4 regions of the Weizmannia sp. FSL W8-0676 genome follow, and region 1 is predicted to be linked to each of the others. Evidence: predicted binding sites of a transcription regulator. Region 1 holds the regulator's gene; each other region holds the start of a gene.
What was found. The regulator Rex, encoded in region 1, represses fermentation and respiration genes when NADH is low (regulators of the CRP and FNR family bind a similar motif). The targets are predictions, from matches to a motif close to TTGTGAAATATTTCACAA.
Positions count from the first base shown of each region.

Region 1 (7,786 bases):
CCTGCTTGTTCTTTATATTTTTTTATCGTGTTTTTGCGTAATTGCCCAAAATCGGTTAAACTAGAATTGGATTGAAGCATCCTTAGGAACATTCCTAAGGTTTTTTTTATAAGGGGTGCCGTACTTGGGATTGACGGCAATTTGCGATAAAGTTGTAGAGGAGAGGCGGCAAATGGGAAATTATCGTTTCATTTCCAACAGCCCTGAAGAGACTTTTTCTTTCGCGGAAAAAATGGCTGCCCATCTGAAACCGGGGGATGTCCTTCTGCTGGAGGGTGACCTGGGGGCAGGAAAAACGGTTTTTACAAAAGGGATTGCGAACGGGCTGGGCATTCGCCGTACCGTGAACAGCCCGACTTTTACCATTATAAAGGAGTACCGGGGGAAACTGCCGCTGTATCATATGGACGTATACCGTTTGGAGGATGCACAGGAGGACCTTGGTTTTGATGAATATTTTGAAGGTGATGGCGTGACGGTTGTGGAGTGGGCACATTTTATCAAAGATTTGCTGCCTGAGAGCTATTTGGAAATCCGCATTTTCCGCTTTGAAGGAGACCGCAGGCTTATTGAAGCGGAACCGTTTGGGGTCCGTTATGTATCATTATGTGAGGAGATTTTTGGATGAAAGTTTTGGCAATCGATACTTCAAATGAAGTGCTGGGCGTTTCATTGGCCGATGATCATGTTGTGCTGGCCGAATATATGACAAACTTGAAAAAAAATCACAGTGTTCGCGTGATGCCGGCTGTGCAGGAGGTCATGGTGGCGTGCGGGATAAAGCCGGCTGAGCTGGATAAGATTGTGGTGGCAAAGGGGCCCGGATCTTACACCGGCATACGGATTGGCGTCACGATCGCAAAGACGCTGGCCTGGAGCCTTCAAATTCCATTGGCGGGGGTTTCCAGCCTGAAGTTGTTGGCGGCGTCCGGCCGTTATTTTGACGGGTATATTTCCCCGCTTTTTGATGCGCGCAGAGGGCGGATTTATACCGGTTTGTACCGCTATGAAAACGGGATTTTGCAAACGGCAGTGGAAGATTGCAATATATCATCCGCTGAATGGGGCACCCGGTTAAGTGCGCTGGGGGCGCCTGTGTTATTGATCGGCCAGCATGTTGCCCTTCATCAAGCCGTTCTTGCGGAAAAACTGGGAGACAAAATGACGGTAGCGGATTGGACCCTGCATAACCCGAGGCCGGGCGAACTGGCCAGGCTCGGGATGGATGAACCGGGCGCGGAGATACACACTTTCGTTCCAAATTACATACGGTTAGTAGAGGCAGAAGCCAAATGGCTTGAAAAGCATAAACGGGAGAGTCATTAAAAATGGAAAAAACGGGGAAAATAACGCTGCGGAAAGCCACGCTTAAAGATTTGGACGGAATATATAATGTAGAGATGCGATCTTTTACGATGCCGTGGACACGTGAAGCATTTTACAACGAACTGGTTCACAATCACTTTGCCACGTATCTTGTGCTTGTCGAGAATGAAAAGGTCATCGGTTATTGCGGCGTGTGGGTCATTGTCGATGAGGCGCACGTGACCAATCTTGCGGTGCTCCCGGAGTACCGGGGCCGGAAACTGGGAGAGACGCTGTTAAAAAATGTGATGGCTTATGCCGCATTGAACCATGCCAAAACGCTCAGCCTGGAGGTACGCGTCAGCAATATAGTTGCGCGCTCCTTATACAGGAAGCTCGGATTTCGGGAAGGCGGCATCCGGAAAGGCTATTACACGGATAATTATGAAGACGCAATTGTGATGTGGGTGAATTTATAAATGGAAAAAGATTTGTTGGTATTAGGCATAGAAACGAGCTGCGATGAAACGGCTGCAGCTGTCATTAAAAACGGGACGGAAATTGTTTCCAATGTGGTCGCTTCCCAGATTGAAAGCCACAAACGGTTCGGCGGGGTGGTGCCGGAGCTTGCATCCCGCCACCATGTCGAGCAGATTACCATTGTCATTGAGGAAGCGATGCAGCAGGCAGGCGCGGCTTTTAAAGACCTGGATGCGATTGCCGTGACAGAAGGGCCCGGGCTTGTGGGTGCGCTGCTTGTTGGCGTCAATGCTGCAAAGGCGCTCAGTTTTGCGCATCAGATTCCACTTGTCGGCGTCCACCATATTGCCGGCCATATTTATGCGAACCGGATCGGGCATGAGATGAAATTTCCGCTGCTTGCGCTCGTCGTTTCGGGCGGGCACACGGAGCTTGTGCTGATGAAGGGCCATGCCGAGTTTGAAGTAATCGGCGAAACGAGAGATGACGCGGCAGGGGAAGCTTATGACAAAGTGGCGCGGACGTTGAACCTTCCTTATCCGGGCGGTCCGCAGATTGACCGGCTTGCCCATGAAGGAAAGCCGGATGTTGATTTGCCGCGATCCTGGCTGGAAGGGACTTATGATTTCAGTTTCAGCGGGCTTAAATCAGCCGTCATTAATACCCTCCATAATGCCGCGCAGCGCGGGGAAAGCATTCGGCCTGAAGATATGGCTGCAAGCTTCCAGCAAAGTGTGATTGATGTATTGGTCGGTAAAACTGTGGAGGCGGCAAAAACGTTCGGCGTCAAAGAAGTGCTGGTCGCCGGCGGTGTTGCCGCGAACAAAGGATTGCGCGCTGCCCTTTCAGAAGCATTCCGGGATCTTCCTGAAGTGGACTTGCGCATCCCGCCGGTCCAGTTATGCACAGACAATGCGGCGATGATTGCCGCATGCGGGACGGTGCTTTTTGAAAAGGGAAAAAGAAGCGCCCTTGATTTAAATGCTTATCCCGGGCTGGACATTGAAAACTTTTAAAAAGGGTTGTGAAAAACCGGTGTATGGGAATCGCCCATACACCGGTTTTTTTGGAGATATGCAGGGGAATTGTGCACAATCTGTGGAAAAGTTGTTGATAAATGATTGGACTTGTGCAAAACTTTTAAATTTTTTTCCGGACAGGTTGTGGGTATTGTGGATAAATCTGTTGATAATTGTGGATTTTGTGGAAAAACGTTTTAAAAAGCAAGAAATCAATATACCGCCTGTGTATAAATCTGTGCATGGCACGCGATGCCAAAAATAAAAACCTGTGCAGAACATTTCCGCACAGGTCCAACATTACTCCGCCAGTTCGGCCCACTCTTCCATCAGCGCGTCCAGCTCCGTTTTCCGCTGCTCCAGTTCTTCTGTCAGCTCGCGGATTTTAATATGGTCCTGGAAGATTTCCGGGTCGGCCATTTTTTCTTCCCTGTCATGAATTTCTGTTTCCAACGTTTCAATTCTAGTTTCAATTTCTTCAATCCTCCGCTTTTTTTGCCGCTCGCGTTTTTTTGCTTCTTTATCCTGCCGATAGTTGTTTTTCGCCGGCTGTTCCGCTTTTACCTTTTCTTGTTTCGCGTTTTCCAGGCGCGCAATTTCCAGCATTTCTTCTTTTTTTTGCACATAATAATCATAGTCACCGAGAAATTCACGGGTGCCTTCCGGCGAGAGCTCCACCACTTTTGTGGCGATCCGGTTAATGAAATAGCGGTCGTGGGAAATGAACAGAATGGTTCCCGGGTAATCAATTAGCGCATTTTCCAGCACTTCTTTACTGTCCAAATCAAGATGGTTTGTCGGTTCATCTAAAATCAGAAAGTTCGCCTTTTCCAGCATCAATTTGGCGAGGGCAAGCCGGGCTTTTTCGCCGCCGCTTAAGGATGAGACGGTTTTTAAAACGTCATCGCCGGAAAAAAGAAAATTCCCGAGTGCCGTGCGGATTTCTTTTTCTGTTTTCAGCGGGTATGCATCCCATAATTCCCGGAGGACCGTTTTATTGGAAGATAGGTCGGCCAGTTCTTGATCGTAATAGCCGGTCATAACGCCTGAGCCGTATTCGATCGTGCCGGATATCAGCGGGATTCTCCGTATAATCGACTTCAAAAGCGTTGATTTGCCGATGCCGTTCGGGCCGACAAGGGCAACGCTGTCTTGTTTTTTAACTGAAAGATGGATGTTTTTGGCAACCGGCTCCCCACCGTAGCCGATGGCAGCATCCCGGACATGAAGGACTTCGTTCCCGCTTTGTTTGGCAATTTCAAACGAAAACCGGGCGGATTTTTCATCGCCAAGCGGCTTGTCCATCAATTCCATTTTTTCCAGCTGTTTCCGCCGGCTTTGTGCCCGCTTTGTCGTGGTGGCCCGGGCAATGTTTTTCTGGATGAATGCTTGCAATTTCGCAACTTCTTCCTGCTGCTTTTCATATTGCTTGACTTCCCGTTCGTACTGGGCGGCCTTTTGTTCCAGGTACCGGCTGTAGTTGCCGTGGTATTTTTTGATGGAATGCCTTGAGATTTCATAGACCTGGTTGACGACTTTATCCAGAAAATAACGGTCGTGGGACACGATCAGAATGGCGCCTTCATAGCCTTGTAAATACTGCTCCAGCCAGGTGAGCGTTTCGATATCGAGATGGTTTGTCGGTTCATCCAAAATTAAGATATCCGGCTTTGTGAGCAGCAACTTCGCCAATGCAAGGCGTGTTTTTTGCCCGCCGCTTAACGTCCGGATCGGGGTGCTGTAGTCGTACTGGTCAAAACGGAAGCCATGCAGAACGGACCGGATATCCGCTTCGATCTGATATCCGCCTCCATCTTTAAAGCGTGTCTGCAAAGTATCATAAGCGTGCAGCACTTTTTCATACTCCGCCCGGCGGTTATAAATCGCGGGGTCGGCCATTTTTTGTTCATATTCGCGGAGCTGTTTTTCCATATCCAGCAAATCTTTAAAAACCGACATCATTTCGTCCCAAATGGACAAATCTGATTCGAGCCCGGCATTTTGGGCAAGATAACCGATTTCGACACCATTCGGCACAATGATGGAACCTTCGTCATAAGAAAGCTGGCCGGCAATGATTTTCAGCAGGGTCGATTTTCCGGCCCCGTTTCTCCCGACCAAAGCGATCCGGTCTTTTGTTTGGATTTCTAATTTTATATCCGATAAAATAAGTTCAGCGCCATAATATTTTGTGACTTGTTGAACTTGCAGCAACATCATCGTTATGTTCACCTCTATATCATTGTAAGTGTACAGGAAGGCGAACTGCAACTCAACCGGCGTGATCGAAATTTGTCAAAAAACTTTTCACATAAATCCGTAAAAACCCATGAAAAAAATGCTCATTTGTGATATATTTAACATAGTTGGAGAGAGAAAAAGACGCATGCAGACATTTTTTAAAACATATTTTTTCTTTGTTCAGATAGGAGTAATATTATAATGAGGAATGGCAGCGCTGCCATTCCGGAATGGACGCACGATTGGAACCAGCAGCACGAAAAATTTAAGCTTTCAACTTGGGGGATTTCACATGAAGGATGAATCAGTAAAAATACCGCAAGCCACCGCAAAACGGCTTCCATTATATTACCGGTACCTGAGAAATTTATATACACTCGGCAAGCAAAGGGTATCATCGGCGGAACTGAGTGAAGCGGTGAAAGTCGACTCCGCCACGATACGCAGGGATTTTTCCTACTTCGGGGCACTTGGGAAAAAAGGTTATGGTTATAATGTAAAATATTTATTGTCTTTCTTCGGCAAGACGCTGAACCAGGATGAGATCACAAATGTAGCGCTGATTGGCGTGGGGAACCTCGGTACAGCCCTTTTGAATTACAATTTTTCGAAGAATAACAGCGCGCGGATTGTTATGGCATTTGACAATGACCCCGGGAAGGTGGGGAGCCATGTTGGCAATGTGCCTGTTTACAGCATGGACGAATTAAGAGAACGGCTTTGCGCGGAAGATGTAACGGTCGTGATTCTAACGGTCCCCGCTTCCAGTGCGCAGGCGGTGACAGACGAGCTTGCCAGTACGAATGTAAAAGGCGTTTTAAACTTTACGCCTGCCCGGCTGAACGTGCCGCCGGATATCCGTGTCCATCATATTGACCTGGCCGTGGAACTGCAGGCACTGATCTACTTTTTAAAACATTATTCAAATGATGAAGAAAATTTGAAAGAAACAAAAGAGCCGGTTGCGAAGCCATAGCCAAAAAGCTTTTTTTCCGTTATCATAATGGGTACAGGGGGTGGCCCGTTTGAAAACGGAATGCAGGCGCAAATGGAAATGGCCGGGTTTGGCTCTGGCGTGCAAAGGGAAAAGGGCGGATTCCACGCCGGCACTTAAAGGAGAACGGCGATGAATGCGAAAAAAATGCCGGTTACCGGACATATCCAGGAATTGAGAAAGCGGTTAATCACCGTTCTCATTTTCTTTCTGTTCGCCCTGGTTGTTGGCTTTTTTACCGCAAAGCCTGTTATACGTTATTTGCAGCACGCCGAAAATGCCGGCATGTTCATGATGAATGCCTTCAGGGTAACCGATCCCATTAAGGTTTTTATGGAAGTTTCGGTTGTGATCGCATGCCTGTTGACCCTGCCGGTGATTTTGTACCAGCTTTGGGCGTTTATAAGCCCGGGGCTGTATGAGAAAGAAAAGAAACTGACATTAAGTTACATTCCTGTTTCCATCCTGCTTTTTATAGCCGGCGTTTCTTTTTCCTATTTCGTGCTTTGTCCGCTGATGGTGAATTTTATGATGGGCTTGTCAAATGAAATGGGCATTCGTGCGGTGATCGGGATCAGGGAATATATTCAGTTTCTGCTGGAAATCACGCTTCCGTTTGGCTTTGTGTTCCAAATGCCGGTCGTGGTCCTGTTTCTGACCCAGCTTGGCATCATTACGCCGAGGCTGTTGAAAAAGGCAAGAAAATATGCGTATCTTGCTCTGATTGCAGCAGCCGGCATCATTACCCCGCCGGACGTGTTTTCGCAGCTGATTACCTTTGTCCCACTCGTTTTGCTGTATGAAGCGAGCACGCTGATTTCGAAAATGGCGTACCGCAATGCCCAAAAAGCGGCAAAAGAAATGCCAATGGATGAACAGACGATTCCTTCTGAATAAGAAAGCCGTTTTCCGGACGGAACCGGAAAAACGGCTTTTATTTTTTCACTGAGTTTTTCAGCTTGAAATGGAGAAAGATCAGCCTGATTCCGGAACCCAGATCCAATGTTGCAATCAACAGCAGTAAATAAGAAAAAAAGCCCCAGCCGCCCACTTGTACCTGCTGAATGGCAAAATAAGTGAACAAGGCCCCGAGCAGGCAGTTTACAATTCCTGAAAAAAGTGGTCTCATCATAGAAGTCCTCCAATTGAGCTGTAAATTTCATGTACGGATGTCTGCAGAACGGACGGGTGCAAAAGCAGCCTCACGACCACAATTGTGTTCATGGAAACATGCGCAAACATGGAAACGGTGATCCGGTTTGTTTTCTCATATAAATAAGCGAGCGTCAGCCCTAAAAGGGAATATAAAAACAAGTGGCTCGGTTCGGTATGCGCGAGCCCAAAAATAACCGAGCTGACAATACCGGACAAAAGAAAAGAAAAGCGCCTGCGCAGCGTGCCGAAAATGATTTTCCGAAAGACGATTTCCTCGAGAATCGGCCCGGCGATCGAGCTGATGAGGATGACAAGCGGAAATCTTTCAATCAGCGCCATGATTTGCTGCGTATTGTTGGAGGCAGCTGGGGCACCGAACAATGATTCAATGATAGCGGCTGCAGTCTGGGCAAAGAAACAAAGAAAGACGCCGCTTATTGCCCATATGGCGGATGGCGCGGCCGGAAGCGGTTCGGCCCGGTCTGTTTCTTTTTTTGCGGCTTTTCTTAAAAAGTACAGGACGATGATCAGCCCGATGATAAAGCTGATGACGGTCCAAAGCGGGGGCGTCAATGTCCGCATGCTGTCTGCC
Region 1 covers NZ_CP151954.1:3,025,585-3,033,370, reverse strand. Annotated here, with positions in the region: gene tsaE (tRNA (adenosine(37)-N6)-threonylcarbamoyltransferase complex ATPase subunit type 1 TsaE) at 173-628, shown strand; gene tsaB (tRNA (adenosine(37)-N6)-threonylcarbamoyltransferase complex dimerization subunit type 1 TsaB) at 625-1,326, shown strand; gene rimI (ribosomal protein S18-alanine N-acetyltransferase) at 1,329-1,784, shown strand; gene tsaD (tRNA (adenosine(37)-N6)-threonylcarbamoyltransferase complex transferase subunit TsaD) at 1,785-2,801, shown strand; gene NST20_RS14860 (ABC-F family ATP-binding cassette domain-containing protein) at 3,105-5,024, opposite strand; gene NST20_RS14855 (redox-sensing transcriptional repressor Rex) at 5,338-6,021, shown strand; gene tatC (twin-arginine translocase subunit TatC) at 6,172-6,936, shown strand; gene NST20_RS14845 (YdiK family protein) at 6,974-7,171, opposite strand; gene NST20_RS14840 (CPBP family intramembrane glutamic endopeptidase) at 7,168-7,786, opposite strand, start outside.

Region 2 (7,786 bases), 1.4 Mb from region 1:
AACACAGTGTTGTCATCACGGGGTATGATCTAGGCCATATTTATGTGAATGACCCGTATGGAACAAAAAATAAGCAGCTTGGCCGTGAAGCATTTGAGAAAGCGTGGAAGCAGATGGGCAGCCAGGCCATTGTGATCCGGTGAACAAAAATCCTGACGGAAAACGAGCTTCAAGTTGTTGGATTGCCCTGTAAAGCGCTGCAGCATGCCGCCCGTGAATGCATGTTCGTATAGGGCCTGGCATTTCCGGTTATATTATCCAAAAATGGCCTTTGTACGTGCGTGTTGCCTTCAAACATTGGAAGGAAAGGCGATTTTCTTTATTTTAATTCCATGGCTGTCTGCGCTTTCCTTTATAATTCTTTAAGACTGTAATAAAATCAAAGTAAAGGCAGGTGCAGAGTATGGACGGGAAAAAGATGGCCGGGGAGAAAGCGGCAGAACTCATAGAAGATGGAATGATTGTCGGGCTTGGGACCGGCTCAACCGTTTATTACACGATAAAAAAATTAGGGGAACGGGTGCAAAGCGGCCTGCACATCACCGGGGTGCCCACCTCGCATGCGACGGCAAAACTTGCGCGCGAATGCGGCATTCCAATAGCAGACTTGAACGACACGGCGCAAATGGATGTGACCATTGACGGTGCCGACGAGGTGGACCCTTCCTTAGACGGCATTAAAGGCGGCGGCGGGGCGTTGTTGTTTGAAAAGCTGGTGGCAAAGGCGTCAAAAAGAAATATCTGGGTGGTGGATTCCCGGAAAATGGTTCAAAAACTTGGCGCTTTTCCGCTGCCGGTGGAAGTGGTCCCGTTCGGATACAAGCATTTGGTGAAAACGTTTGAGCGGGAAGGATTAAACCCTGTCCTCCGGATGAAAGAAGGCCGGCCGTATGTAACAGACGGCGGCCACTATATCGTGGATATCCGTCTCCAAACGCCTGATATCGGCGCGTTTGGAGCCTGGCTGGACAGCATAACAGGCGTTGTAGAGCACGGGCTTTTTCTCGGCATTTGCGATCTTGTTGTCATCGGGAAAGGAGGCAAGGTATATACCCGGAACCGGGCGGAGGCAAAGAACGTTACTTTGTGAAAAACATCCGTATGGGAGACCATACAGAAAATTGAATTTCGGAGGAAGATTGATGTATCGTTTATTAACGCATAATGACCTGGACGGGCTTGGCTGCGGGATTCTTGCCAGGCTTGCATTCGGCAAAGACATTGAAATCCAGTATAATTCCATATCCGGTTTAAATCCCCAGGTGGAAGCTTTTTTAAAAAAAGAACATAAAGAAGACATGCTGTGGATTACCGATTTATCGGTCAATGAAAAAAATGCGGAGCTCCTCGATGCCTATGCCGCACAGGGCGGAAAAGTGAAACTGATTGACCACCATAAAAGCGCGCTTCACTTAAATGAGCATGAATGGGCTTCTGTCCAGGTGGAGGAAGACGGCAAACAGACAAGCGCTACTTCTTTGTTTTACCGGTATCTGCAAGCGGAAGGAAAAATCAGCCCGACCGGCGCCATTGACGCGTTTGTCGAACTTGTCCGGCAAATGGATACATGGGAATGGGAACGCAACGGGAATATGCAGGCCAAAAAATTAAATGATCTTTTTTACCTGTATCCGATCGAAGAGTTTGAAGAGATTTTGCTACATAAACTTAGCGGCAGTGAAACTTTTTCATTTGATGATCTGGAAGAAAAGATCCTCGATCTGGAAGAGAAAAAAATCGAAAGGTATATCAATGGAAAGAAGCGGGAAGTCTACCAGGCCGTGATTGACGGTTATTATGCAGGTGTTATCCATGCCGAGTCGCACCATTCCGAATTGGGGAATGCCATTGCAAAAGAATACCCGCATCTCGATTATATCGCCATTTGCATGGTCGGAAAGAAACGGATCAGTTTCAGGACGATTCATGACCATATTGACGTATCGGAAATTGCCAAAAAATACGACGGGGGCGGGCATAAAAAAGCATCGGGGGCTGTGCTGACGGAAGAGGCGTTCCGGCAGTTTGTCATCGAAACGTTTAAAACGGAACCGCTTAAACGCGATTTTGCCCATAATCAGTCCAATATCAAAGGGCAGGAAGCGGGATGTTTATACCAAAACCGCAGTGGGGAACCTATCTTTATTTATAAAGACGCCCAAAAAGGCTGGGAGATCGAAGCAAGAGGCTTAAAGCAGTCTCCTTCTTTTTCCGCCTTTGAAGAAGCGGAAAAATTTGTAAAGCGCCAGTTCCAGGCGTGGCTTGCCCACGATGATGCGTATTTGGAATATATGGACAAAAAGAAAAAAAGAAGCGAAAGCGGTTTGTAAAGCTGCCCGGGTGATGCCGGGCTTTTTTTTTCGTGCTGGGAGAGCCGGTTGCATGCAAATTTGCACGCAGGATGAAGCGCGTCCTGCACTTAGCAAGTTTGCCGGGGAAGAAAGGGGCTTAAAAAAGGCACATCCGCGTTTGGATGCGCCTTTTTCCTTAATATACAAGTGAGAACAACCCGTTGATATGGGCCAGGTAACGGATATTGCTTGCTTCCTTCATGACGGAAGCCGGGAAGCCTTTTAATTGCGTTTGGTTTTCCCCGATAAACGCAATGGCATCTTTTCTGCCGAGGCTTGCAAGCGTACCGGAGTTGACCGGCTGGAATGTTTGCATTTTCCCGCCTTTTAAATAAGCATAAAGATTATAGCCGATCAATTCGCCCATTTGCCATGACATTTGTGCTGTTGGCGGATAAGGGCGTGCGCCTTCTGATGGAAAGACAACCGCGCTGTCGCCTGCAACAAACACATCCGGGTGGGAAGTGGATTGCAAATAGGCGTTTACCGTTGCACGCCCGCGGTTTACTTCAATCCCGGAATTTGCAACGACACGGTTTCCTTGCACGCCGCCCGTCCAGATAAGCGTCTTCGTTTCGATTTTCTGGCCGTCTTTTAATTCCACCACATTGTCCTGGAATTTCGTAACAGGGATGCCTGTGAAAAATTGCACGCCGCGCGCTTCCAAGCTCTTCGTTGCCCGTTCAATCAGATTTGGCGCGAAGTTCGGCAAAATGGAAGGCGCCGCTTCGACACAAATAAGCGAGATTTCGGAAGGGTCGATCGCAAATTTTTTCGACCACCCCGGAACCTTGTCCGCCAGCTCGCCAACCAGTTCAATCCCGGTCAGGCCGCCGCCGCCGACAACAAATGTGGCATCCGCTTTGTTTTTCGTTTTGGCATACTGCTCAAGGCAGGACTCGATATGGGCATGAATGCGTTTCGCATCGTCCACTGATTTTAACAGAAAGCTGTTTTCTTCAAGGCCCGGAATGCCGAAGAAAGCTGTTTCGCTGCCGAGTGCGACAACGAGCACATCGTAATTCAGCTTAAAGCCGCTTCCGAGCGATACTTCTTTCGAATCAGGCGAGATTTTTGTGACTTCATCCACCTGAACGTCGACATCTTTACCTTTAAACAGTTTTCTGAGCGGAAGCGATACCCGTTTTTCAGAAACGCCGCCCGCCGCCAGACGGTGCAGTTCCGTAATAATTTGATGGTCCGGCACACGGTTTACGACTGTGATTGCTGCATCGTCTTTTGACAAATATTCACGCGCTGATAACGCAGATAACAGGCCGCCGTAACCGGCCCCTAAAATGACAATTTTTTTACTCATATGGATCCCCCGTTTTCATTAGTTCTCATTCACCTTACTGCTGTTTGCTGCGTTCTTCCGCGACTGCAAGATAAGACTGCAGAAAACGGAACAGCTTCTGGGCTTGTGGATCTTTCAGCAATCTTAACAGGCCGAACAATCCGATCGTGTCTGTGGACGTCTCGGCACGGTCCTTTGCTTCAATCGCGGTTTGGGCAAGCCCCTTTGCTTTCTCGGCAACGGGATCCAGAAAACCTTGAAATCCGCCTTTAAAATCATTGATCAGCACTTTATCTGTCATTATGGATTGCGCAAAATCATAGGTTTTGTTTAAAATTGTGACCAGTTCGGCCATTTTCGGCAGGCTTTCAACCAACACCGTCAAAGATTGCTGGATTTCCGGATCCAATAATTGATCCAGCAAATCTTTCTGTGCGACTGCCGTTTCCGGGGTTACTTCTGGTTTTTCTTCAGGATTGCCTTTTTGAGCTGAAGTTTCTGCCATCTCCTATTTCTCCTTTTCTGATGGAATTCCCACACATATGTAGATACAAAAAATATACAGGTTCCCTGATTCCCCCCCTCCTGTTTGTGAATTTCCTCCCATAATTACGCATACTAAGATTCACAAAGAAAGGTGATGAAACCTCATATATGATTAGTATATCAAATTTTCACTGTATAGGAAGTAATTTTCTTTCCAATTTCGGGGAAAATCCGCATGCAAGCTTATTTTTTGTCCCGGCTTCTCGGGTTATGCATAGCAAAATATTTTGCTTGCATTTCTTCCGGTGCTGTTGTAAGATAATTAAAAATACTGAACGTGAACGAAGGAATAGTAGGCGGATTACCCCTGCGCAAGAGAGCGGCGCCCACAGGCTGAAAGGTGCTGCAGCAGGCGGCCTGCCAAACCTGCCTTCCGGGTCCCGGAAAACCGGGCGCAAAGCTTTGCGTTATCAAAAAAGAGCGGGGCGCAAGTGTGTCGCCCAAAAAAGGTGGTACCGCGAAAAGCAAGGCCTTTTCGTCCTTTTTACAGGGACGGGAAGGCCTTTTTGTTTACCCTTTTAGAAGGAGAGAAATGCCATGGAGAAAAACAGAGTCGTAGTAAAAATCGGAAGCAGTTCTTTAACAAATGACGCGGGGGAAATTGATGAACAGAAGTTTGCCGACCATATCGGCGCCCTTGCGGCATTGCGCAGAGCCGGGCATGAGGTGGTCGTCGTTTCATCCGGCGCTGTCGCGTGCGGGTTCCGGCTGCTCGGTTACCCGGCGCGGCCCGTCACGTTAAAAGGGAAGCAGGCTGCTGCTGCCATCGGCCAGAGTGTGCTCATCCAGCGGTACAGGGAAGCGCTTGGTGGTTACGGCTTAATACCGGCGCAAATTTTGTTAACCCGGAAAGACTTTTCCACAAAAGACCGGTACCATAACGCTTATTCAACGATAACAGAGCTTTTGCGCCGCGGCGTCATCCCGGTTATCAATGAAAATGATTCCGTATCGGTCTCAGAACTCACTTTCGGCGACAATGACATGCTGTCTGCGCTCGTCAGCGGGCTTGTCCACGCTGGGTACCTCATTATTTTAACGGATGTAAACGGGCTGTACAGTACAAATCCAAAATACGACCGTTGTGCACGGCGCATTGATTTTATCGATAACATCACGCCCGAGATGATGAAAATGGCTGGAGGCGCCGGTTCGAAAGCGGGAACCGGCGGCATGCTGTCAAAGTTGAAAGCCGCAAATACAGCGGTATCCCTCGGCGTCCGGGTGTTTATCGGTACGGGAAAAGGGCGCGGTAAACTCGTCAAGATACTCGAAGGAAAAGGGGACGGCACGTATATCGGAGCCGCCCGCCCGGCTGTAAAGAGCCGGAAACAATGGATCGCGCTGTTTTCGGAAAGTGCCGGAAAAATATACATTGACCGCGGCGCGGAACAGGCTTTGCTGCAAAAAGGGAGCAGCCTGCTTCCGGCAGGCATTCAAAAAATTTCCGGAACATTCCAAAAAGGCGATGTCGTGGACGTCTACGGCGCAAAAGGGCTGCTTGGAAAAGGGGAAGTGCTTTACGGTGCGGATGAGTTGTTGCACGTGCTCATGAAGCCTGGCGGGCGGGCAGCAGAAGAAGTCATCCACCGCGATCACTGGGTGCCTTTAAACAGAAAGGGGCTGGGTTAAATGTCTGAAGCCGCAGAAAAAGGAAAAAAAGCGAAGAATATCAGCATGGCGCTTGCCAAAAAGACAACGGAAGAAAAAAACAAAGCGCTTTTGGCGGTTGCCCGTGTTTTGCTTGAGGACCGGGAAACGATCATTTCCGAAAACAAAAAAGACCTCAGGAGCGGGAGCCGGGCGGGCCTTCCGGAAAATATACTTGACAGGATGATGCTTAACGAGAAGCGGATCCATGATATGTCAGAAGCGGTCCGGCTGCTTGTGAAGTTAAAAGATCCGGTCGGGGAAACAGTCGAAGAAATCAAGAAAGAAAACGGGTTGCTGATCCTCAAAAAGAAAGTGCCGGTCGGTGTCATCGGCATGATTTACGAAGCGCGCCCGAATGTTACGGCCGATGCTGCCACGCTTGCGATCAAAACGGGCAATGCAGTCATTTTAAGGGGCAGCTCGTCTTCCATCTGCTCAAATCAGGCGCTCGTCTCTTCCATTCACCGCGCATTGGCGGAGACAGGCTTTCCTGAAGATGCCGTTCAGCTCATCGAAGATACAGGCAGGGAGGCGGCAACAGAAATGTTCCACCTGCGCGATTATCTCGATGTGCTGATCCCGAGAGGAGGGAAAAAGCTGATTGATACCGTTGTCCGCGAAGCTTCCGTGCCGGTGATTGAAACCGGGGCAGGCAATTGCCATTTATATATAGACGAAACAGCACAGCCGGAAATGGCCGTCCGGATTGCAGTCAATGCAAAAACGCAGCGCCCATCCGTCTGCAATGCCATCGAAACGCTTTTAATCCATGCGCAGTGGCTCGCCCGACACGGCGAAAAGCTGCTTAGCGCACTGGCGGAAAAAGGGGTGGAGATTTACGGGGATGAGCCGGTGCAGAAAATTTTTCCGGCTGCAAAAAAGGTGGCGGAAGAGGATTGGTATTGCGAATACCTCGCGCTTAAAATCAGCATCAAAACGGTCGAAGATACAGATGAAGCGATCCGGCACATCAACCATTACGGCACAAAACATTCAGAGGCGATTGTAACAGAAGACGGGGCCCGGGCGGAACATTTCATGTCCATGGTGGATGCCGCCTGTGTGTACCATAATGCGTCCACCCGTTTTACAGACGGTTTTGAGTTTGGATACGGGGCGGAAATCGGCATCAGCACCCAGAAACTGCATGCCCGCGGTCCGATGGGGCTGGATGCCTTAACCTCCACAAAATATTGGATATACGGGAGCGGGCAAATCAGGGAATGAATACAAAACGGCGCGGCCATCTGGCCGCGCCGTTTTGTTCAAATGCTCCGGGCAATCGTTTGGTTAAAAAAACATTCCACATAACCCTGCCGCAATGCCGACCACAACACAGGAGGCGGCAACAAACAGAAGGATTTGTTTTGAAAACGACCGGCCAACCATGATTAAGGAAGGAAGGCTGACGGCCGGAAGCGTCACAAGCAGTGCGCTGGCCGGGCCTGTCCCGAGCCCGAAAGCCATCATCGTCTGGACAATCGGAATTTCAGCCGCTGTCGGGATGACAAACAGCATGCCGGCAAATGCAAGCAGGATCACCGCCGTGATGCTGTTTCCGGCATGCTGGCCGAATGCCGGAAACAGCCAGAAACGGGCCGCGCTTAACACAACAACCGAGAGCAAATAAGCCGGAACAAGATACAGGATCATATTTCCGGCGGCCTTTCCCCATCTCAGGAAAAAGGACCCGTTGTTTTCTCCGGCATCCGGCCCGAACTGGCGGATGTCCACCGGTTGTTCATTTTTCACGAGCCGGCCCGCCAGCCAGCTGACCCCGAACGTCATGATAAGCCCCGCCACGATGCGGAGAAGGGTAAATTTCCATGACAAGACAAAAGCCATGAAAATCAGCGTTGCCGGATTCAACATCGGGTTGCCAATCCAAAAGGCGAGTGCCGCAGGTGTGGACGCTTGTTTTTTGCGCAGCCCGACTGCA
Region 2 covers NZ_CP151954.1:1,582,979-1,590,764, reverse strand. Annotated here, with positions in the region: gene NST20_RS07710 (C39 family peptidase) at 1-143, shown strand, start outside; gene rpiA (ribose-5-phosphate isomerase RpiA) at 404-1,090, shown strand; gene NST20_RS07700 (DHHA1 domain-containing protein) at 1,143-2,330, shown strand; gene NST20_RS07695 (NAD(P)/FAD-dependent oxidoreductase) at 2,488-3,669, opposite strand; gene NST20_RS07690 (DUF1641 domain-containing protein) at 3,704-4,153, opposite strand; gene proB (glutamate 5-kinase) at 4,732-5,826, shown strand; gene NST20_RS07680 (glutamate-5-semialdehyde dehydrogenase) at 5,827-7,074, shown strand; gene NST20_RS07675 (permease) at 7,138-7,786, opposite strand, start outside.
Region 2: a site for Rex is predicted at 4,238-4,255, ahead of NST20_RS07690 (DUF1641 domain-containing protein). Genes of this name have one in related genera too.

Region 3 (7,786 bases), 880 kb from region 1:
ACCATTTAAAGGTGCGCGGCAATCTGCAGGAAGTCATGCTCGGCTATTCCGACGGCAGCAAAGACGGCGGCACGATGACGGCGAACTGGCAGCTGTACAAAGCACAGAAAGAGATCCACGAAATGGGTGCCAAATACGGCATTAAGCTGAAGTTTTTCCACGGGCGCGGCGGTTCACTCGGACGCGGCGGCGGCCCGCTTTATTCAAGCCTTTTGTCCCAGCCGCCGGTTACACTTGGCGACGGCGTGAAAATCACCGAGCAGGGTGAAGTGCTGTCATCGCGCTATTTGCTGCGCGACATTGCCTACCGGAGCCTTGAGCAGGCGACATCCACGATGATGTGTGCCATCACAGAACAAAAACAGAACGAGAAAAATGGCAAAACGCCAAACGAAGAAGCTGTCAGGGCAATGGATAAAATTTCCGAATATGCGCTTGAAAAATATCAGGAACTCGTCTTCCGCGACCCTGACTTCCTGTCTTATTTCAAACAGGCAACGCCTTTAAATGAGATCGGTGAACTCAACATCGGCTCCCGCCCGATGAGCCGGAAAGGGAGCGCCCGTTTCGAAGACTTGCGCGCCATTCCGTGGGTATTTTCCTGGACGCAAAGCCGCCAGCTCCTTCCCGCCTGGTACGCAGCCGGGACAGGCCTGAGCAAATATGTGGAAGAAACCGGCAATTTCAAGTTGCTTCGGGAAATGTATGCATCATGGCCGTTCTTCCATGCAACGATCAATAACCTGCAAATGGCATTGATCAAGGCGGAGCTTTCCACGGCTGAAGAATATACAAGGCTGGTGAAAGATCCTGAAGTTGCCGGCCGGATTTTCGGCCTGATCAAAGCGGAATATGAACTGACGAAGGAAATGGTTTTAAAGATTGCGGACCAAAAAGAGTTGCTGGATTACACGCCGAACATTAAAGAATCAGTGCGCCTCCGCAACCCGTATGTCGACCCGCTGAACCTGTTCCAGGTCTATCTTATTTCGCAACTGCGTGAACGCGAAAACAAAGATGAAAAAGCCCGGCACCTGCTGATGGAGGTCCTGCTTACGATCAACGGCATCGCCGCAGGGCTCCGGAATACAGGCTGATAGCAATCCCAAAAGCTCTTTTTAAAACAAAAAAACCGTTGGGAAAATCATTTTTTCCCGGCGGTTTTTCTCATTTTCCGGATGTTTTTCTGAAGGGCTGCCCCGAAAAGGCTGGCGGGAGCCCCCTTTTTTGACGGAAATGGTAAAAAGAATGCAGCACTTATTGTATAATGGGTTTAAGAATATGCCGGGGGTGGGCCAATGGATGACTTTATCGGATTGATTTCAGTCATTTTAATTTTTTCTGTGCCGATTGTCGCAATTGTAACGAATTTTTTTAAGTCGCGTGAAAAAATAAGAGTACAAGTTTTGGAGAAAGAACTGGAGCTCGAAAAGTTAAAAAACGAAAACTTCCTGCTGGAAACAGAAAAAATGAGGCTGGAATTGCAAAAAATGGAGCTGGACGGGCCCAAGGATGAGTGGGTAATAAGCCGGGACCGGTAAATGTAAAACAGCTAAAAGAGCGGCTGCTCATTTGCCGCTCTTTTTCACCTGCTGCTGGCCGCCGGAAAGCGCCTTTCTCCACTGTGGCCGTCTGGACCGTCTTTGTGCTTGCGTCTGCACTGTTTTCCCTGCTCTTTACATAGAAAAGCGACCCTCCCCCGATGACCACAACAATCAAAATCACTACAATGATCCACTTCTTCATCTTTATGTTCTCCTTTCCTGTTTTCCAATTTTTACGGGAACCATCTGTTCTACTTTCTGGCTTCATTATGATGGGGCAAACTTAAATTTTTCTTAATGTTTTCGTTGCAAAATGCGATGATTGAAAAACAGGCCGCACCGTCAGCCCGATACTGACGGGATATGATGGGAATCGACAAAAAAGGATATTCAAGCGTAGCGAATCATGCTATAATAACCAATTATATGACGAAAAAAGAGAGGGCCACCGATGAAGAAAAAAATCCTGATGTCCTTTTTAAGCCTAATTGGGATCCTGGTCATCGCCTGTGGCGGCTACGCCTATTATGTTTATCACTCGGCAAAAGCCGCGGCTAATAAAATGCATGAGTCGCTGGCAGGCACTTCAAATGAAAGCATCTCAAGCCAGAACGGGCAGCCGATTTCCGTTTTGCTGCTTGGTGTGGATGAACGTGCAAATGACAGCGGCCGTTCCGATGCCATCATTGTGATGACCATTAATCCGAAAAAAGGCACGACACAGCTGGTCAGCATCCCGCGGGATACAAGGACGCTGATCGCCGGACGCGGCACATATGACAAAATCAATGCTGCGTATGCATATGGCGGAACCAGTATGGCACTGCAGACCGTTGAGGACTTTACCGGTATCCAAATGGATTACTATGTGAAAATCAACATGCAGGCCCTGAAAAAACTGGTCAATGCGGTTGGCGGCATTACCGTCAACAACACAATTGACTGGCATGACGAAGGGTACTATAAAAAAGGGTACCATTACAAAAAAGGGGAAATTCATCTGAACGGAGCCCAGGCGCTCGGCTATGTCAGAATGCGCCATCTTGATCCGGAAGGCGATTTTGGCCGCAATAAACGGCAGCGGAAAGTGATCGAGGCGCTGATCCGGAAAGCAACCAGCATTTCTTCTGTGGCAAAATACAGCAGTATCCTTGATACGCTTGGCGACAATGTCAAAACAAATATGACGTTTAATGACTTGCTTACGATTGAGAAAAATTACCGGAATGCCGCCAAAAACATTACCGAGTATGAAGTAAAAGGCACCGATGCCAACTTTGACGGGATCTATTATTTGGCGGTGTCAGATGCTGAAAAAGAAAAAGTCACGCAAATGCTGGAAGAAAATCTGTCTGGTGACTAAGGAATAGTGGAAACAAACAACCCGCTTCCGGCATGCCGGAAGCGGGTTGTTCTGTCAACGGCTTTCAATAAACCGGATTACTTCTTCAAGCGGCGTTTCTGCCATTGACCCGAGGCGGTGGTCAATCTCGCCGAACTTGAGGTCTTTTGTTACCCGGTTCGGGACGACTACGCATGCCATACCGGCGCGTTTTGCCGCAAGCGACCCGTTTGGCGAATCTTCGAAGACGAGGCATTGTTCCGGTTCCACGCCGAGACAGACGGCCGCTTTCAAATACAAAGCTGGGTCCGGTTTGACTTTTTCAACGTCATCGGAAGATTTGATGCAGTCAAAATAAGCGAGAAGGCCAAGCTGGCGCAAATAGCGGTGCAGCCATTTCCTGTCAGAGCTTGAAGCCAGTCCGACTTTAAGCCCGAGGTTCTTGGCCGACTTTAAATAATCTTCCACGCCTTCGCGGGCCGCGCCTTTTTCGAGCCGTTTTAAAAACATTTCCTCCAGCTCGTGGTCCAGTTTTTCTGTATCAAGCGGCTTTTTGATCTGCTCTTCAAGATATTTAAACGGCTTAAAACCCGAATGCGTGCCTACCCCCTTTCCCCATAGTTCAAGCGGCATCTCGCAATTGTAGCCGCGAAAAATTTCACAAAGCGCTTCATAGTGTTCCGATTCCGTATCCATAATCAGCCCGTCGAAATCAAAAATCACAGCTTTTATCATCCGTAAAACCCCTTTCTGTTTCCCTTAACATTATACGTTAAAAACACTTTTCCTCCCAGAATGGTTTTGAAATCTTTTCCAAAATATTAAATACCGTATTCCTTCACAAAGTTGTAAATTATTTCTGGATAATGCCAGTATTTGACAAATCTATGAAAAATATATGAACTTTTTATGAAATTTTTATGAAACACGGCGGAATAAGGGTAAAAGACAATACATCTATATTTTTTTATTGTAAAATAGGTTAGCACCATAATAAAGGTGAAAAAATAAAAGTACCACCTTTTTTTCATTTGCTTTTATTTGTACACTATTTTACCAAACCGGAAGGAGAGAAAAAATGTGTTGAGGAAACTACCTTGGAAACTGGTGCTGCTTTTGTCCCTCACATCGCTCTTTTTGCTCGGCGGATGTGACACCAAAATTGCAGTGCTCGACCCACAAGGTCCAATGGCGCGGGAACAATATCATTTGATTGTTTACTCATCCATCTTGATGGCCTTTGTATTCGTCGTTGTCCTTGGGTTGTATCTTTATATGGTGATCAAATACAGGGCGTCGCGTCTGCCGGCTGATTATAAACCGCCGCAAATTCACGGCCATAAAGTGCTGGAAACGGTGTGGACCGCCATCCCGGTGCTGATTATTATCGCCATTGCCATTCCAACCGTTAAAGCAAACTATTCGGTTGAAGAAACGCCAAAATCTATGCAAAGCGAAAAACCTTTAACGATTTATGTCACGTCATCGGAATGGAAATGGATTTTCAGTTATCCGGAACAGGGCATTGAAACCGTTAACTATGTAAACATCCCGGCTGGGCGGCCAATCAATTTCGAATTGACATCATCCGGTACGATGGCATCTTTCTGGATCCCTGAACTTGGCGGACAGAAATATACGATGCCGAACATGACGATGAGGCTGATTCTGGCTGCAGACCACCCTGGCGAATATACAGGAAGAAACGCAAACTTCAACGGGGAAGGCTTTGCAAAGATGGACTTTGATGTGTTAGCCCAAACGCCGGAAGATTTCAATGCATGGGTGAAGGAAGTCAAAAGCAGAGCGCCTCAAATGAAAAAATCGGATTATGAAAACCTGATTAAAAAAGAAGGCCTCGTAGGAAGGCATACCTATACAGGGACCCATTTAAAATGGGATAAACCGGATGAACAAAAAAGCTATTATGAAGAATCGAAAAAAGGTGAGAAACAAAATCACCATCACCACCACGATATGTCCGGTATGGATATGGGCGGAAAATAATCATTGGAATAGGAGGAAAACAGTGTGAAACTTAGTGATTTTTTCGTCACCGGTGAACCGGCCATATATGCCGCCGAAGTTGGCATGGCACTTGGCGCGGCCGCTGTGATCTTTTCTCTAACCTATTTCAAGAAATGGAAATGGTTATGGAAAGAATGGCTGACAACCGTTGACCATAAAAAAATCGGGATTATGTACATTATTGTTGCGGTATTAATGTTATTCCGCGGCGGTGTCGATGCTTTAATGATGAGAACACAGCTTGCACTGCCGAACCAGCATCTGCTTGATGCCAACCATTATGACGGGATCTTTACGACCCACGGGGTTGTCATGATCTTATTTATGGCGATGCCGTTTTTGTTCGGCCTGATTAACGTTGCTGTTCCGCTCCAAATCGGGGCGCGCGATGTTGCCTTCCCGCTTTTGAACGCATTCAGCTTCTGGGCAATGGTTGCAGGGATGTGCCTCTTTAATATTTCATTTATTATCGGGGGTTCCCCTACTGCCGGCTGGACGAACTACTTCCCGCTTGCAGGCCCGGAATTTACAAAAGGTGTCGGAAACAACTATTATGCAATGGGCCTGCAGCTTTCCGGGATCGGGACACTGGCAACAGCCGTGAACTTCATTGTCACGATTCTGAAAATGAGGGCGCCGGGCATGACATTAATGAAAATGCCGATGTTCGTATGGTCTACTTTGATTACTTTTATCATCGTGCTTTTTGCTTTCCCTGTTTTGACAGTGGCTTTGGCAGAAGTAACGTTTGACCGTACTTTCGGCGCACACTTCTTTACCATGGGTTCAGGCGGCAGCCCGATGTTATGGGCAAACTTGTTCTGGATCTGGGGCCACCCGGAAGTGTACATTGTGTTGCTGCCATCTCTTGGGATTTTCTCGGAAATTATCGCTACATTCTCGGGTAAACGATTGTTTGGATATGCCTCCATGGTCGTTGCGATGGCTGGTATCGCATTCTTCAGTTATTTCACATGGGTTCACCACTTCTTTACAATGGGGAACACAGCAGTCGTAAACTCGTTCTTCTCGATCTCAACGATGATTATCGCGATACCAACGGGTGTCAAATTATTTAACGAAATCTTTACATTGCATAAAGGGAAAATTAGAACAACAACGCCTATGCTTTGGTCGCTTGCCTTTATCCCGACATTTTTGATCGGCGGGGTTACGGGTGTTATGCTTTCCATGGCAGCAGCAGACTATCAATATCACAATTCATATTTCCTGATTGCCCACTTCCACTATACATTGATTCCGGCAGTCGCCTATGCATGTTTCGCAGGGCTCCACTACTGGTATCCGAAAATGTTCGGCTATATGCTGAATGAAAAACTGGGCAAAATTACGTTCTGGTTGTGGATGGTCGGCTTTAACCTTTGCTTCCTGCCACAATTCTTTGTCGGCCTCGACGGAATGGCGCGCCGGATGTACACTTATGAAGCAGGACTTGGCTGGACAGGTTGGAACTTCGCCTCTACAGTAGGTGCCTATATCATGGGGATTGGGTTCCTCGTCCTGGCTTGGAACATTGTTTACAGCATTAAACATGGCGTTCGCGACACGACCGGTGATCCTTGGGATGGCCGCACATTAGAATGGGCAACCCCTACACCGGTTCCGGAATATAACTTTGCGAAACAGCCGGTTGTCTCTACACTTGATGCGTTCGCAGAATACAAAGAAAACGGCACACCGATTTACCGGGATGAAGAGTACAAACCGATCCATATGCCAAATAACTCGGCAATGCCATTTTTCTCCGCTGTATCGATGGGCCTTGCAGGTTTCGGCCTTGTCTGGTCCTGGTGGTGGCTCGCCATTCTCGGCGGTTTGATGATGCTCGGCTGCCTTGCGTGGAGATCGTTTGACCCGGATAAAGGGCACTATATCAGTGTAGAAGAAATCATTCGCACAGAAAATACAAGAGCAGGAGGTGTAAAACGATGAGCGACGAACATTTGGATACATCATTGCCCCTCGAATACCAGCGCAATCAGGACCGTTTAACCATTTTCGGTTTCTGGGTTTTCCTGGCGGCTGAAATCACTTTGTTTGCAACGCTGTTTGCAACGTATTTTACACTCCAGCACCAAACAGCAGGCGGGCCTGTTCAGCAGGACATCTTTGAGCTCAAAGGTGTCCTGATTGAAACCTTTGTCCTTTTGACAAGCAGTTTTACATGCGGAATTGCCGTCTTCAATATGCGCAACCGGAATAAAGGCGCGATGCTCGGCTGGTTTATCGTTACCCTTCTTCTCGGTTTAACTTTCGTCGGCTTTGAAATCAATGAATTTGTCACGTACGTTCATGATGGGGCAACACTGCCGACAAGCGCATTCCTTTCCGCATTCTATGTATTGCTCGGAACGCACGGATGCCACGTTTCCCTCGGGATTTTATGGGGAATATCGATTATTATACAACTGATCCGCCGCGGTTTAACGCCGATGACGGCACGCAAATTTTTCGTTGTAAGTATTTACTGGCACTTCCTTGATGTTGTCTGGATCTTTATCTTCACTTTCGTTTATTTAGGAGGGTTGATGAAATAATGGAGCATCATTCAAAATATCCGATCGGCCATGTCATCGGTTTTCTGCTTTCAATCGTATTGACCCTTGTGGCACTGTATGTTGCTTTGTATACCAACCTTTCTAAAACGGCGATCATCTGGACAATCGGATTGTTTGCCTTCCTCCAGGCTGGCGTGCAATTATTTATGTTCATGCACGTCAAAGAAGGCGAAAACGGAAAGATCAATGTCAGCAATATGATCTACAGCATCATCATTGCGATCGTCGTTGTTTACGGAACCATCTGGGTTATGCACTTTTAACCAAAAAACCTGCATCCTTTTAGCGGATGC
Region 3 covers NZ_CP151954.1:591,363-599,148, reverse strand. Annotated here, with positions in the region: gene ppc (phosphoenolpyruvate carboxylase) at 1-1,097, shown strand, start outside; gene NST20_RS02855 (hypothetical protein) at 1,299-1,541, shown strand; gene NST20_RS02850 (LCP family protein) at 1,996-2,907, shown strand; gene NST20_RS02845 (HAD family hydrolase) at 2,962-3,621, opposite strand; gene qoxA (cytochrome aa3 quinol oxidase subunit II) at 3,967-4,893, shown strand; gene qoxB (cytochrome aa3 quinol oxidase subunit I) at 4,918-6,867, shown strand; gene qoxC (cytochrome aa3 quinol oxidase subunit III) at 6,864-7,472, shown strand; gene qoxD (cytochrome aa3 quinol oxidase subunit IV) at 7,472-7,756, shown strand.
Region 3: a site for Rex is predicted at 3,686-3,703, ahead of qoxA (cytochrome aa3 quinol oxidase subunit II). Genes of this name have one in related genera too.

Region 4 (7,786 bases), 670 kb from region 1:
CGGCGGGCACGTCAAGCCGGTCAACCAAACTTGTCCATGGGGGCCTGCGGTACTTGAAGCAGTTTGAAGTAAAGATGGTGGCTGAAGTCGGAAAAGAGCGCGCCATCGTTTATGAAAACGGCCCGCATGTGACAACGCCGGAATGGATGCTGCTGCCGTTCCATAAGGGCGGCACGTTCGGCGCGTTTACAACGAATATCGGCTTACGGCTGTACGACTTTTTAGCTGGCGTGAAAAAAACGGAACGCCGGAAAATGCTGTCGGCTTCGGAAACCTTAAATAAGGAACCGCTGATCAAAAAAGACGGGCTGAAAGGCGGCGGTTATTATGTCGAATACCGGACGGACGACGCGCGGCTGACCATTGAAGTCATGAAAGCAGCTGTCGCACACGGGGCGCTGGCTGTAAACTATGCAAAAGCGGAAGAGTATTTGTATGAAAACGGCCGTATCTGCGGGGCCACTGTTCGTGACCAGATCAGCGGGGAAACCGTAAATGTGCGGGCGAAAATGGTCGTCAATGCGACCGGGCCGTGGAGTGATAAAATGCGCAATAAGGACGGGAAAGGGAGCAAAAGCCTCCGCCTCACAAAGGGCGTGCATATTGTGTTTGACCAAAGCATCTTCCCGCTCCGGCAAGCCGTGTATTTTGATACGCCGGATGGCCGCATGGTGTTTGCCATTCCGCGCGGCGGCAAAACGTATGTCGGCACAACGGATACATTTTACGACAAAGACCCGATTCACCCGAAACCGCTCCCGGAAGATATTGATTACTTATTGAAAGCGATCCGCTTTATGTTTCCGGAAGTCAAAGTGACAGCCCATGATGTCGAATCAAGCTGGGCCGGCGTCCGTCCGCTGATTTACGAAGAAGGAAAAGACGCCTCCGAAATTTCGCGTAAAGATGAAATTTGGGAATCCGAAAGCGGCCTCGTGACAATCGCAGGCGGCAAACTGACCGGCTACCGGAAAATGGCGGAAACGGTTGTAGATCTTGTGGCGCGCAGGCTTGGCGGCAATTTCCGGCCGTGCCAAACGAAGCACTTGCCGATTTCCGGCGGTGACGTAGGCGGCTCTGAAAAATTGCCGGCGTTTGTCAAAGCAAAATCAAAAGAAGGGGAAGCAAGCGGCCTGTCTGCTGAAGCAAGCCGGGCGATTGCGGAAAAATATGGCACGAACGCGGATCACGTATATGCATACGCGAAAAGCTGGAAAGACGACTATCCGCTGCCGCGGGAAGTGTACGCCGTATTGAAATACGCAGTGGAACAAGAAATGGCGGTAAAACCGGTCGATTTCTTCATTCGCCGTACCGGTGCCCTTTTCTTTGATATCAACTGGGTCCGCAAATGGAAAGAGCCGGTCATGACATGGTTGGCCGCCGAATTTTCCTGGGATGCGGAGACAGAACAGGCGTACAGGGAAGAATTGGAAGAAGCATTGCGAGAAGCGGTACCGGAAGTATAAACTTGTCCCGGAAAAAGGCACAGACCCTGGTGGCGACTATTCATATTGGGAGTATACGTTCCCAGCATTCTTTCAAAGACAGCTGGAAAAAAGCAGCGGGCACTGTTCCGCTGCTTTTTGCGTTTTGTTTAGACCATGCTTTTTTAAAAGCAAAATTTTTTTAATATAAAAATAGTGAAAACGGGAGAAACCTGTACTATAATAGAAATATAATTCGTAACACTAAAATGTAAGCGCAAACAGAGGGGATGGCAAATGAGGATCAACTTTCGGAATCTTACAGTACAAGTCGTGATTGGCATCATTCTGGGGATTATTGTAGGGCTTGTTTCACCTAAATTCGGCGCAGAACTGAATATTCTCGCGCAATGGTTTATTAAACTCATCAAAATGCTCGTCCCGCCGATTATCTTCTTTACGGTCATTATCGGGATCGGCGGCATGGGGGATTTGAAAAAAGTCGGCCGGATCGGCGGCAAGGCGCTTATCTATTTTGAAGTCGTCAGCACGGTTGCGCTCGCCATCGGTCTGGTTATCGTTAATTTGATCCAGCCTGGCCACGGCATTGATACAAGCCATGCGAAAACAAGCCAGGTTTCACAATTCGTCACGCAGGCAAAAGACAACGAACACGGTTTTATTGGTTTTATTTCCGGTATTATTCCGGAAAGCATCGCCGGGGCTTTTGTCAAGGGAGACCTTTTGCCAATATTATTCTTTGCGGTACTGTTCGGGGTCGCTGCTGCATCCCTCGGGGAGAGGGCAAAACCGGTTATCCGCTTTTTTGAAGACATAACGGAAATCTTCTTTAAAATTGTCGGCATTGTCATGAAAGTGTCGCCGATCGCTGCATTCGGGGCAATGGCCTATACAGTCGGTCAGTTTGGCGCAAGCTCGCTGATCAATCTCGGCGAATTAATGGGATCCGTCTATCTGACGATGATCATTTTTATCGTGCTTGTCCTCGGCGGGATTGCGAAAGCGTTTGGGTTTAATATTTTCAAATTCATCGCTTATATAAAGGAAGAACTTTTACTCGTGCTCGGGACTTCTTCATCGGAATCGGCGATGCCTTCCCTGATGAGAAAACTCGAAAAATTCGGCTGTTCAAAATCCGTTGTCGGCCTTGTCGTTCCAACCGGCTACTCGTTTAACCTGGACGGCACCGCCATCTACTTGTCAATGGCTTCCATTTTCATTGCGCAGGCGTACAATGTGCACCTGACGATCGGGCACCAAATCATGCTGCTGCTGATTTTAATGCTGACATCAAAAGGGGCGGCGGGCGTGACCGGTTCCGGTTTCATTACCCTTGCTGCGACTTTGTCTGCGTTCCCGGTTATCCCGGTTGCGGGGATCGCACTGTTGATCGGCGTGGACCGATTCATGTCCGAATCGCGCGCGCTCACAAACATTATTGGAAATGCCGTCGCGACGGTCGTCATCTCCAAAACAGAGAAAGAATTTGACAAAAAGGAAGCACCGGAAACGGTTGCCCATCCTACAGAATCGATTCCTTCTTAATAAGAGGCGCTCCGATTGGGACCCTCTTCTTTTTTAACATTGGCTTTGGAGAATACGCGGGGTAATTGAGAGATAGTTGCACTTTATTGAAGGAAGGATAAGAGGCGTTCCGAGGGGGGACACTCTTATTTTTTTAACATTGACTTTGACTTTGGGCGGTGTGCTTATTTTTGTGTACAATAGGGTGTGTTGAGGGATTTGTCCAGCAGGCCGCCTGCAGCTACGTAATGATATCTATGAAATTTGGAGAATACCGAGTAATTGAGGGATAATTGCACTTTATTGAAGAAGGGAAGTGAGCGCTTTGGAAAACCTGCGTAAAATGCCGCTTTTTAAAGGACTCGGGGACGCGGATCTGGCTGTGATCGCCGATATATCTGTTAAAAAGCATGCAGAAAAGGATGCGCATATTTTTTTCCAGGGGGACCCGCAGGAAGCCGTTTATTTTATTGAAAGCGGGGAAGTGAAAATTTACCGCACCGATGCGAACGGCAAAGAGCAAGTTGTCACACTGCTTCGCGATGGCGACATGTTCCCGCATGTTGGTTTTTTCCGTAAAATAAGCTACCCGGCGAATGCGATGGCGGTTGTAGACACGAATCTCGTTGCGATCCGGATTACTGATTTTGAAAACGTGTTGCTCAACAATCCGCAGCTGACCATGACTTTATACGGTGTGATGAGTGATGAAATCCTTGACTTGCAGGACCGGCTCGAAGCCCAGATTTTAAACAACGCTTACGAGCAAGTAGTCAAACTTTTTCTGCGCCTCACCCGCACACATGGCGTTCAGGAAAAAGACGGGTTTGTCCTCGTGAAAACCCCGCTCAACAACTCCGACCTCGCCAACATGATCGGCGTCACCCGTGAAACGGTCAGCCGCACGATCCGCCAGCTTAAAGAAAAAAACCTCATCCTCCCGCAGGAAAAAGGCACATACCTCATTCACCAGGAAAAACTGACGGAGGAACTGCTCAGGGTATAAAGATTTTCCCGCCGGTAAGAATTAAAGCAAAGAAAGACAAGGGGGCGTCGTGGGAGCGAAATGTCTTTCATCGGGGTGATGAAGGACAAAAGTAAAGTGCCCGTGCAGCGAAATGTCTTTCATCGAGGTGATGAAGGACAAAAGAGGAGCGCCCGGGTCAGCGAAATGTCTTTCATCGGGGTGATGAAGGACAAAAGAGAGGCGTTCGGGCAGCGAAATGTCTTTCATCGGGGTGATGAAGGACAAAAGAGAGGCGTCCAGGCAGCGAAATGTCTTTCATTGGGGTGATGAAGGACAAAAGAGGGGCGTCCGGGCAGTGAAATGTTCTTCATCAGAGCTATGAAAGACAAAAGTGAAGTGCCCGCGCAGCGAATTGTCTTTCATCAAGGTGATGAAAGACAAAAGGGGGTTGCCCACGCAGCAAAATGTCTTTCATCGGAGTTATGAAAGACAAAAGAGAGCTGGAATCCGAGCAAATTGTCCTTTTGGGGGATTCAAAAAGACAAAAGAAAGCCGGACCCGGGGTGAATTGTCCTTTTGGAGGTCTCAAAAAGACAAAAGAAAGCTGGGATCCGGGCAAATTGTCTTTTTGGGGGATTCAAAAAGACAAAAGAGAGCTGGAATCCGAGCAAATTGTCCTTTTGGAGGTCTCAAAAAGACAAAAGAAAGCCGGACCCGGGGCAAATTGTCCTTTTGAAGGTCTCAAAAAGACAAAAGAGAGCTGGGATCCGTACAAATTGTCCTTTTGAAGGTCTCAAAAAGACAAAAGAGAGCTGGAATCCGGGCAAACTGTCCTTTTGGAGGTTTCAAAAAGACAAAAGAAAGCCGGACCCGGGGCAAATTGTCCTTTTGGGGGGTTCAAAAAGACAAAAGAGAGCTGGAATCCGAGCAAACTGTTCTTTTGGAGGTCTCAAAACGACAAAAGAGGAACGCACGCGCAACGAGTTGTCTTTCCCCGGGGCCAGGAAAGAAAAATAAAAAGCAAACCGCCCCTTTTTAAAAGGCTGCCTGGGAGGACAGCCTTTTAAAAGTCAAACGGCTTCTTCGAGTAACCGCTTGAATAGAATATTATTTTCCAGGTGAATGTGCTGGAATGTATCATTTTCAAAATTTTCAAGGCGTTGGTACACGAGCTGGAATGTACGGCATGCCCCTTCCGGCAATGTATAGTCATTTGTAATTTCGCGGAGCTGGTGCAAAATTTCCCCGACAGCGGCATGTTCCGTTTCAAGATCGGCCAAACCGGCTGTCGCGGCTTTCAGGTTAGCGGCAGATGGATGGCTTTCGTATGCACGAATGGCCGGAAATTGTTCAGCATCTTCTTTTTCAGTATGCGCCAGCAGTTCTGCTTTTAATTGGTTAAACAGTTCATGCACTTCGATGAGATGCGGGTGGTTGCCGCCGTGGACGCGCATCACTTTTGTCACATACGGGCTCAAATTTGGCAGCTCCTCGCGCAAAAACGCATGGTGGGTGGCCTGAATGTGGTTGACAATTTCCGTATAGCCCGCTTCATTCCAATTTTGCCCAACGGCTTTTCCGGCATATTGGCCATAAAGGTTACAAATGGCATCAACCAGTTCATCTGCTGACAGGTTGCGCTTTTCCGCTGCTTCTTTCACAGACACATTGCCGCCGCAACAAAAATCGATACGGTTTGCTTTAAACAGATCCGCCGCTTTTGGAAATAAAGTTACAATTTCCCCGACAGTCTGGTTTGTTGTAAAACGTTCCATCGAATTCACTCCTCCATTTCATTGCTGTCTTCATCATAAACCATCAGCACCCGCTTATTTGTGATGCACATCACAGCAATTGAGAAAAGTTCTTATTTAATAGAAAAAAGTGATTGAGAGCACTGAAAAAATGATGTTTTATTTTTATTTATACAAGGATGCAAAAAATGGCGGGACACTATGAATGGTGGTGTCTCGCCATTTTTTGTTTTCTCTTAGGCTTTTTCAGTAGCTTCAACTGATCCTTGGCCTAAGCAGCATGATCTGACCAAAGAAAAAAGCGCCAATTTAAATTGACGCTTCCGCAATTATTCCGCTTTGCTTGCTTCTAATTCCACCGTAAATTTGATTTCATCGCCAACGAGGACACCGCCTGTTTCAAGGGCTGCATTCCAAGTAAGGCCGTAGTTGCTCCGTTTTACGGTCCCTTCTGCACTAAAGCCGGCGGTTTCCGCACCGCTCATCGGGTTTTTCGAAATCCCTTCAAATGTGGCTTTAAATGTTTCTTCTTTTGTCACGCCATGGATCGTCAAATCACCTGTGACGTTATATTCATTGTTTCCTGCCTTTGTAACCGACTTGGAGACAAATGTAATTTTCGGATATTGTTCGACATCTAAGAAATCTGCAGAACGAAGATGATTATCGCGGTCATCATTTTTCGTGCTAATGCTGCTGGCATCAACAATAAAAGAAATGTTTGCATCCGTTAAATCCTGGGGATCGGCTTCGAGTTCGGCTTCAAAATTTTGAAAAGACCCTTTTACTTTTGAAATCATCATATGTTTTACTGTAAAATCAATGGTGCTGTGTGCATAGTCAACTGCCCATTTTGTTTTTGCCATCATGAATTCCTCCTGTTTTTAAAACTTACTTTTCGTAACTTAGTTTAATATTGTAAGTGAAAAAAGTCAAGAAAACCGAACCCATTTTTTTAAAAGGGTTCGGTTTCTAAATCTGCAGGTAGGCAGAACCCTGCATGTTAACAGTGTTTTTGCACTTTCTTTCGCAGTATAGTGGTTCTTACACCAGGCAGAATCCTGCATGTTAACGGTGTTTGCGGGAACCAATCCGGGTACGCCGTAAGTCGCGCAAAAGCCGCGTGCTGAAAACCCGCAGCAATGCGTGCCAATCAATAACTGGAGAAGGTAGGTAATTCCAGCCCAAAAATTGCATGCCAACTTATATATAGTGATGCCCATTCCATCGCATCTATATACTCCGGCTTTAGCTCTAGGCCAGATTGGACAGGTGCAGCCATTCATTCCTTGGTCATTACGTATACTTCAATTCGGTCGTCAACCGAGCTCCGCGGCAAAGCCATTCATTTCTTGACAATTGCGTATGCTCAATTCGGTCGTCAACCGAGCTCCGCGGCAAAGCCATTCATTTCTTGACAATTGCGTATGCTCAATTCGATCGCCAACCGAGCTTCGCGGCAAAGCCATTCATTCCTTGGCCATTACGTAAACTTCAATTCGTGTATCAACCGAGCCTCGCAAGCGCAGCCATTCATTCTTTGACAATGCCGTGCAACATGCAGATGTCATTCTGCAAACGGGAACCAGCCCGGCGTTGAGATGATCATCTTCCACAGCGGTTCCGGAATAACGAGCCGTTCGCGGTCGTCTTTTTGTAACGCGGTTTGAATCGCATCCTTTTGTCCGGCTTTGATTTTTTCCACCCAATGCGGTTCCATGACAAGCTCACGGCCGAGGGCAATAAGTGGCACGCCGGTTTCCATTGCTTTCAAAACCTCGTCTCCTGTGTGCAGGGAACCGACGCCGATCAAAGGCACGCGGCCTGCAGTATGTTCCACGATCTGTTCCATGCGCGGACGGCCGGGTTCACCGCCGCGGCGGGCTTTAGACCAGAAATGCTGCAGGGAAATATGCACGTAGTCGAGCTCTTTTTCCATCAGCGCATCCAACAGCGCGAACGTGTCATCCATCGTAATTCCCGGTTCGTACGGTTCTTCCGGGGACAAGCGGTATCCGACTAAAAACGGCCGGTCTGCATATTCCGCCACCGCTTTTTTCACAGCATCAACGACAGCAAGCGGGAATGCAAGC
Region 4 covers NZ_CP151954.1:379,821-387,606, forward strand. Annotated here, with positions in the region: gene NST20_RS01890 (glycerol-3-phosphate dehydrogenase/oxidase) at 1-1,469, shown strand, start outside; gene dctA (C4-dicarboxylate transporter DctA) at 1,725-2,993, shown strand; gene NST20_RS01900 (Crp/Fnr family transcriptional regulator) at 3,298-3,978, shown strand; gene NST20_RS01905 (hypothetical protein) at 4,464-4,727, shown strand; gene ric (iron-sulfur cluster repair di-iron protein) at 5,010-5,714, opposite strand; gene NST20_RS01915 (YceI family protein) at 6,023-6,559, opposite strand; gene NST20_RS01920 (NADH-dependent flavin oxidoreductase) at 7,261-7,786, opposite strand, start outside.
Region 4: a site for Rex is predicted at 5,773-5,790, ahead of ric (iron-sulfur cluster repair di-iron protein). Genes of this name have one in related genera too.